Regions from separate parts of the Neobacillus solisequens genome, predicted to be linked through region 1. Evidence: predicted binding sites of a transcription regulator. Region 1 holds the regulator's gene; the other holds the start of a gene.
What was found. The regulator NrdR, encoded in region 1, represses ribonucleotide reductase genes. The targets are predictions, from matches to a motif close to AACACNATATATNGTGTT.

Region 1 (3,432 bases):
TGGGGCACCCTATTTTTTTGTGCTTATTTTTCAGAATTATAAAACATTAAAAAATCCGCCATTTATTTATCACATTTAAAGCGAAATATGTTATACTAATTACAACAATACGAGATAAAAAGTATAACACTAATACGGAAGGGGCCGTAAAATGAAAGCAAGAATAGCAATAAATGGTTTTGGGAGAATTGGAAGGATGGTTTTTAGACAAGCAATCCTTGAAAATAAATTTGATGTGGTAGCGATCAATGCTAGTTATCCAGCTGAAACGTTAGCACATTTAATTAAATATGATACCAATCACGGAACATTTCAAGGAGAAGTGATTCCTTTAGATGATGAATTATTAGTCAATGGCAAACGTGTTAAATTACTAAGCAACCGCAATCCTGAACAATTACCATGGAAAGAGTTAGGTATTGACATTGTAATTGAGGCAACTGGGAAATTTAACTCCAGAGAAAAAGCTGCATTGCATTTGGATGCTGGAGCAAAAAAAGTAATCTTAACTGCGCCTGGAAAAAATGAAGATGTTACCATTGTTATGGGTGTGAACGAAGAAATGTTTGATGTGACAAAGCATGATATTATTTCAAATGCTTCTTGTACAACAAACTGTCTGGCACCTGTAGTGAAAGTGTTGGATGACCAATTTGGCATCGAAAGCGGATTAATGACAACCATTCATGCTTATACAAATGATCAAAAAAACATTGACAATCCTCATAAGGATCTTCGTCGTGCCCGCGCCTGTGGACAATCAATTATTCCGACAACAACTGGGGCAGCAAAGGCATTATCACTTGTATTGCCGCATTTAAAGGGAAAATTGCATGGAATGGCACTTCGGGTGCCAACACCGAACGTTTCTCTTGTTGACCTTGTCGTAGATTTAAAGCAGGATGTAACGGTAGATGATATAAATAGAGCTTTTGAGAATGCATCAAATGGTTCTTTAAAAGGAATTCTTGGATTCACTGTTGAGCCGCTAGTTTCCGTAGATTTTAATACAAACGCGCATTCTGCCATTATTGACGGATTGTCAACAATGGTAATGGGAACGAGAAAAGTTAAAGTCTTAGCATGGTACGATAATGAGTGGGGATATTCTACCCGTGTAAACGATTTATGCCTTTATGTTGCTGAAAAAATAGCAACAACCAATCAAGTGAAGGTTGGATAAAGTTACATGTTAAAAGCTGCCAAAAGGGCAGCTTTTTTTATTCTATTTTCGTCAAATATGAAGGGAGACTTTTTATATTTTTCCTGTGTTGTTGTACACTAAAGATAAACAAGATTCGACTAGGAGTGGTATGATGACCATAATGCTAAGTTTATTTAATCGGTTTAAAAGAGAAATTGAAACAGATGAACAACAAACGGAAGAGACATTAAAAACTCATTACTATAAAGCTGCGTTCAATCAGGTATTTGATTCGCTTGAAAAAATGTTTAAAGAAGATGCAGATTGCCAAATCACCACTGTTTCAAAAGAGCGGGGAGAAATTGCTGTTGAGATTTCGAAACCGTTTGATTGTTTTTTGATTGTAACAGCTGTTTCCGTTAGCTCAATGGAGACGGCAGTGGATTTTACTATTTCCACTGAGAAAATTTCGTTTCTCGGAACATACTCAGATTTGAAAAATCGCCTTGATTCTTACTATCACCGACTTAATCAATTACATACGAATATTGGAACCAAGTAACAAGCAGTACTTTTTTACTTGTACAAAGGGTTTGTTTTTTATATGATAGTATTGATATAAACTAAAGTTTTTGCCTATTGATTGTTTAGATTTGGAGTTGATGCGACGATGAAATGCCCTTCATGTCAGCATTATGGTACACGTGTTCTTGATTCACGACCCATTGATGAAGGCCGTGCAACAAGAAGAAGACGAGAATGCGAAGAATGCGGTTATCGCTTTACCACTTTTGAGAAGATCGAGGAAATCCCATTAATTGTGGTAAAGAAAGAAGGTACCAGAGAGGAATTTAGTCGGGATAAAATCCTTAGGGGACTGATTAAAGCTTGTGAAAAGCGTCCGGTTGCTCTGAAACAATTGGAGGATATTACCCACGGTGTCGAGAAGGCACTTCGAAGTCAGGGGATCTCTGAAATTAAAAGTGATGACATTGGTGAAATGGTTATGGACAGGTTGGCACAAGTGGATGAGGTTGCCTATGTCCGGTTTGCTTCTGTTTATCGCCAATTTAAAGATATTAATGTGTTTATCGAGGAACTAAAAGAACTCATTAAGAAAGAGAAATCCTAGAGAGAGCTAAAGAAGGACTTTGGCTCTTTTTTCAGTTGTTGAATGAAAATCAACGCTGATTTTTAACCTGTTGATGGGAGCGGAAATCAACAGCCTAGTTTAAAAGGGATTTAGCATAATAAAATGAAAGGTTTGATGATATGACCCGGCATTGGCAGGAGATTCTTCCTATCGATCGTTACATTGTGTCAGCAAATGGGCTGCTTCATGAATATGACCGTAAAGTACTAACATTTTTATATCAGCCCTTGCTTGGGTCAACTTGCTTTAGCCTCTACATGACACTCTGGGCTGAACTTGAGGATAACAGACTATGGTCTGAGTCCTCCACCCATCATCTGCTGATGAATCTGCTCGGAGTCAACATGAAGGAGATTTATGAAGCCCGCCTGAAGCTAGAAGGTATAGGATTACTAAAAACATACGTGAAAACGAGTGACGAAGAACGTTCTTTTATATATGAACTCTACCCACCCCTTCATCCAGAGCAATTCTTTTTAGACGGGATGTTAAATATCTATCTTTATCGAAAAATTGGTAAAACCCATTATGCCCGATTAAAACGGTTCTTTTCTGATCAGCAGCTGCCAAAGGATCAAGACTATCAAGAGGTTACAAAGGCCTTTCAGGAGGTTTTTGCCTCTGCAACCCCCGGAAGTCTTCAATATCTTCAGGATGCTTCCACCGATTTGGAGCCTGCTGAACAAGAACGATTTATAGGCAGAAGTGAAGTAAAGGGAGTTCAAATCGATATCAACACATTTGATTTTGACTTGCTCCTGTCTGGGTTAAATGAATCGCTTGTTCCGAAGCGGGCGATTACTCCAAGGGTGAAAGAAATCATTAGTAACCTCGCCTTTCTTTATAGTGTTGATGCCATTGAAATGAAGAAACTTATTCTGGCAGCCCTAAACGAAAATGATGAGATTGATATCGAAGAGCTAAGAAAAGCAGCTCGCGATTGGTATCAATTTGTCCATTACGACCAGTTGCCAAGCCTGATTGAACGGATCCAGCCTGAACAACATAGAGTTCAGATGAAGGAACCGAAAACAAAAGACGAAAAGTTAATACAGTACTTTCAAACTACTTCACCATTAGAGGTTTTAAGAAATTTATCAAACGGGGGAGAACCTCCTGCTTCCGACCTTAAAAT
Region 2 (3,432 bases), on a different contig from region 1:
GTGTTGATAAAGGCATTGCGCAGACGATTGGTTTCTTCAAGAGTATCCCCTTCTAAGAATGGGAAGTTTCCTTTTTCCTTCGCCAATTCAACCGATGTTCTATAGGCGGTTGTTGCGATTGTTTCAAACACTTTATCAACTAGTTCATTACCTTCTGGTGAACCGTATTCTGTTTCACAGTAGATGAGTAAGTCATGCAAGCCCATTACTCCTAGTCCGACACGGCGTTCGCCTAAGGCTTGTTTTTTATTTTGCTCTAAGAAATAAGGCGTTGCATTGATGACGTTATCCTGCATTCTGACACCAACAGCAACAGTTTGCTTTAACTTTTCATAATCAACCATTCTTGTTTCTTTATCAGCCATTTCAGCAAGGTTAACAGCTGCAAGGTTACAAACAGAAAATGGTGCAAGTGGCTGCTCTCCACACGGATTTGTGGCTACAACCTGTTGACCATAAGCTTTTGCGTTGGTCATGTCGTTAGCATTGTCGATAAAGAAGATTCCTGGTTCTGCGGAGTATGTGGCACAAATGTTAATAAGGTTCCACAATTCCTTAGCTTTAATCTTCTTGTAGACACGTACTTTGTGGCCCATTTTTTCCCACTCACGCACATCTCCAACTTCATGCCATTTTTCATTGTAAATCTTCATTTCCTCAGGATCGTATCCCTCAACATATGGGAAACGAAGTTCATACTCACCGTCGTTTTCAACAGCATCCATAAACTCTTTGGTTAAACAAACGGAAATGTTTGCTCCAGTTAAGAACTCAGGGTTATGAACCGTATAATTTCCGCCTGTTGCCAGTTTTTCTTCTGCATCAGCGATAATCGACTCACTAAAACCGCCATAACCAGGAATGGTTTTGTAGTTCACAATTCCTTGGTACATCGCTGTTTCTTGCATTGTCAACGGAGTGAATTTTAATTTGTCTTTAGCTAGCTTTTTAATCGTTTCATCTTTTGTATTTTCAATTAAGAATCTGAGGATTCTTGGGTTCTGCATTTTTGAAATAATAAATTCAATAATATCAGGATGCCAGTCGGCCAGCATGATCATCTGGGCCCCTCTGCGACTCCCACCCTGCTCAACCAAATGCGTCAATTTTGCGATATCATCCAACCAGGATACTGATCCTGATGATTTGCCATTTACGCCTCTGGCCAAGGTGTTTCTTGGTCGTAAGGTAGAACCATTTGTACCAACGCCGCCGCCGCGGCTCATGATTTCCATTACCTGCTTGCGATGGTCAGAAATGCCTTCACGTGAGTCTGCCACAAAAGGCATTACGTAGCAGTTAAAATAAGTAACATCCGTTCCCGCACCTGCTCCATAAAGAACACGGCCGGCTGGAATAAAGTTTGAGTTTACCAGCTCTTGATAGAACTTCTCCGTCCATTCAATCCGCTTATCTTCTGTTTCCTCAACAGCCGCTAGGCCAGTTGCAACCCGTTTGGCAATTTGCTCATAGAAAAGCTCCAAAGGCTTCTCGATAATATCAAGCGAGCGCCAAATCGCACCGGTTTCTACTTCTTGCTGATCATCCAATACGCCTCTGAATTCTTCTTCCACCAAAACTTGCGCTTTTTTATTCTCCCAATCAATTTCTAAGATGTATCCTAAGCCTCGTGCCGGGAATTTGGGATCTTCTTTAATCGTAAGAACAACAAAGTCGCCTTTTGTGAGGGTAATTTTTTCAGTATCTTTAAAGGTGTAGCGATCCAACATGACTAACCGCGAAACACCCTTGTGAGTTATTTTCATATCCGGGGTAACTGGGTGTACCTGGGGAAATAGATGGATATCCTCATTCAACCTTTCCACATCAATATTCATTTTTGGTCTAAAAACAACCGACATGAGAACAACTCCTTCAAATTAAAAATCTATATATATACGCTAGATTCTAGTAGACTATGTCAATCTAGCTGACTCATGAATTAAGGTTAACAAGAAAAGAATAATAAATCAATATATAGTACCGAAAATATTTTTAACACCACTATATATTGTATCGAGAACAAATGAAAACTATTTTGTCAAACCTAAAAAAAACTAGTATTAAGAGAAAATAAAAGATATTCTATGATTTTCTACACAAAACAAGAAATTTTAACAAATTTCGCCGCTTGATTATTAAAAAAGAAAAATGATAAAAAGCAGAGCTTGCCGCTTCTCATCATCTTTTATAATTCCATTCATCGTTTTCATAACGATCTTTTGCTAGTTTTTGCACATAAGCGAGCTGTTCTTCTGTTAATTGATAGGGCTCCAGGTCTATATTTAGACCTTCTGCAAATCCTCTATAAAAAGCAGCCTTTGCTTCATCGAGTGTGATTTTACGAGGACTTATATCATTGATTGCGACTGCCTTATCCCTGAACCCTTTTTTCATCCGTTCCTTTACCCGCTCATTTGGATATTTGAATAAACTAAACAGCTTATCCTCGTCCAAATCCAGTAGGATTGAACCATGTTGTAGAATTACCCCTTTCTGTCTTGTTTGGGCACTCCCTGCTACCTTCCGCCCTTCAACAACCAGCTCGTACCAGCTAGGGGCATCAAAACAGACTGCAGATCTTGGATTTTTAAGAGCATCGCGCTCTTCAGCCGTTTTTGGGACTGCAAAATAGGCATCCATCCCTAAATGAAGGAATCCTTTTAAGATCCCTTCCGAAATTACACGGTAGGCTTCTGTGACTGTTTTTGGCATCTCTGGATGATCCTCAGAAACGATGACACTGTATGTAAGCTCGTGTTCATGGAGAACGCCACGACCGCCTGTAGGCCGTCTTACAAACCCCAACTGATGAGCCTTTACAGCCTCCATATCAATTTCTTTTTCGACCTTTTGAAAATATCCAACAGACAATGTTGGAGGATTCCATCCATAAAAACGAATCACCGGTGGTATTTTACCCTCACTATGCCAATCAAGCAACGCTTCGTCCATTGCCATATTAAATGATGGTGCACTCAACCCTGTATCTATAAAAAGCCATTTCTCTTTTTCCATCCCCAAAACCTCATTAGTATAAATTTTATTCGAAATTTAGTCTACCAAAATCAGCAAGGAATTCAAAATAGATTGTTTCTGGTATAATTTTATTATAAGAAATTTACGGTTTCTTCTTTATCTTTGGAAGAAGGACTACTATAATAAAAACTAGTGTAGAAAAGCTTGAAAGGGGCAAGAAGAAGTGAATTCACTTTATACATTACTCGTCATCATTGGTGCTGTTATCATTTATACGGTTACAAACTACTTCTTTCAAAAACGAATTGTTAAAACGGTAACAGAAGAGGAGTTTCGTGCGGGTTATCGGAAGGCACAGCTTATCGATGTCCGTGAACCGAACGAGTTTGAAGGGGGACATATTTTAGGAGCGCGCAATATTCCTATGTCTCAATTAAAAACACGCATGAAGGA

Region 2: the regulator NrdR is predicted to act here: its motif matches at 2,001-2,018, upstream of ACI3K6_RS14235 (vitamin B12-dependent ribonucleotide reductase).

The regions. Positions count from the first base shown of each region.
Region 1 covers NZ_JBKFGJ010000019.1:14,307-17,738, reverse strand. Annotated here, with positions in the region: gene ACI3K6_RS17750 (glyceraldehyde-3-phosphate dehydrogenase) at 152-1,183, shown strand; gene ACI3K6_RS17745 (hypothetical protein) at 1,317-1,706, shown strand; gene nrdR (transcriptional regulator NrdR) at 1,815-2,276, shown strand; gene ACI3K6_RS17735 (replication initiation and membrane attachment family protein) at 2,417-3,432, shown strand, end outside.
Region 2 covers NZ_JBKFGJ010000013.1:97,965-101,396, forward strand. Annotated here, with positions in the region: gene ACI3K6_RS14235 (vitamin B12-dependent ribonucleotide reductase) at 1-1,862, opposite strand, end outside; gene ACI3K6_RS14240 (lipoate--protein ligase family protein) at 2,182-3,018, opposite strand; gene ACI3K6_RS14245 (rhodanese-like domain-containing protein) at 3,203-3,432, shown strand, end outside.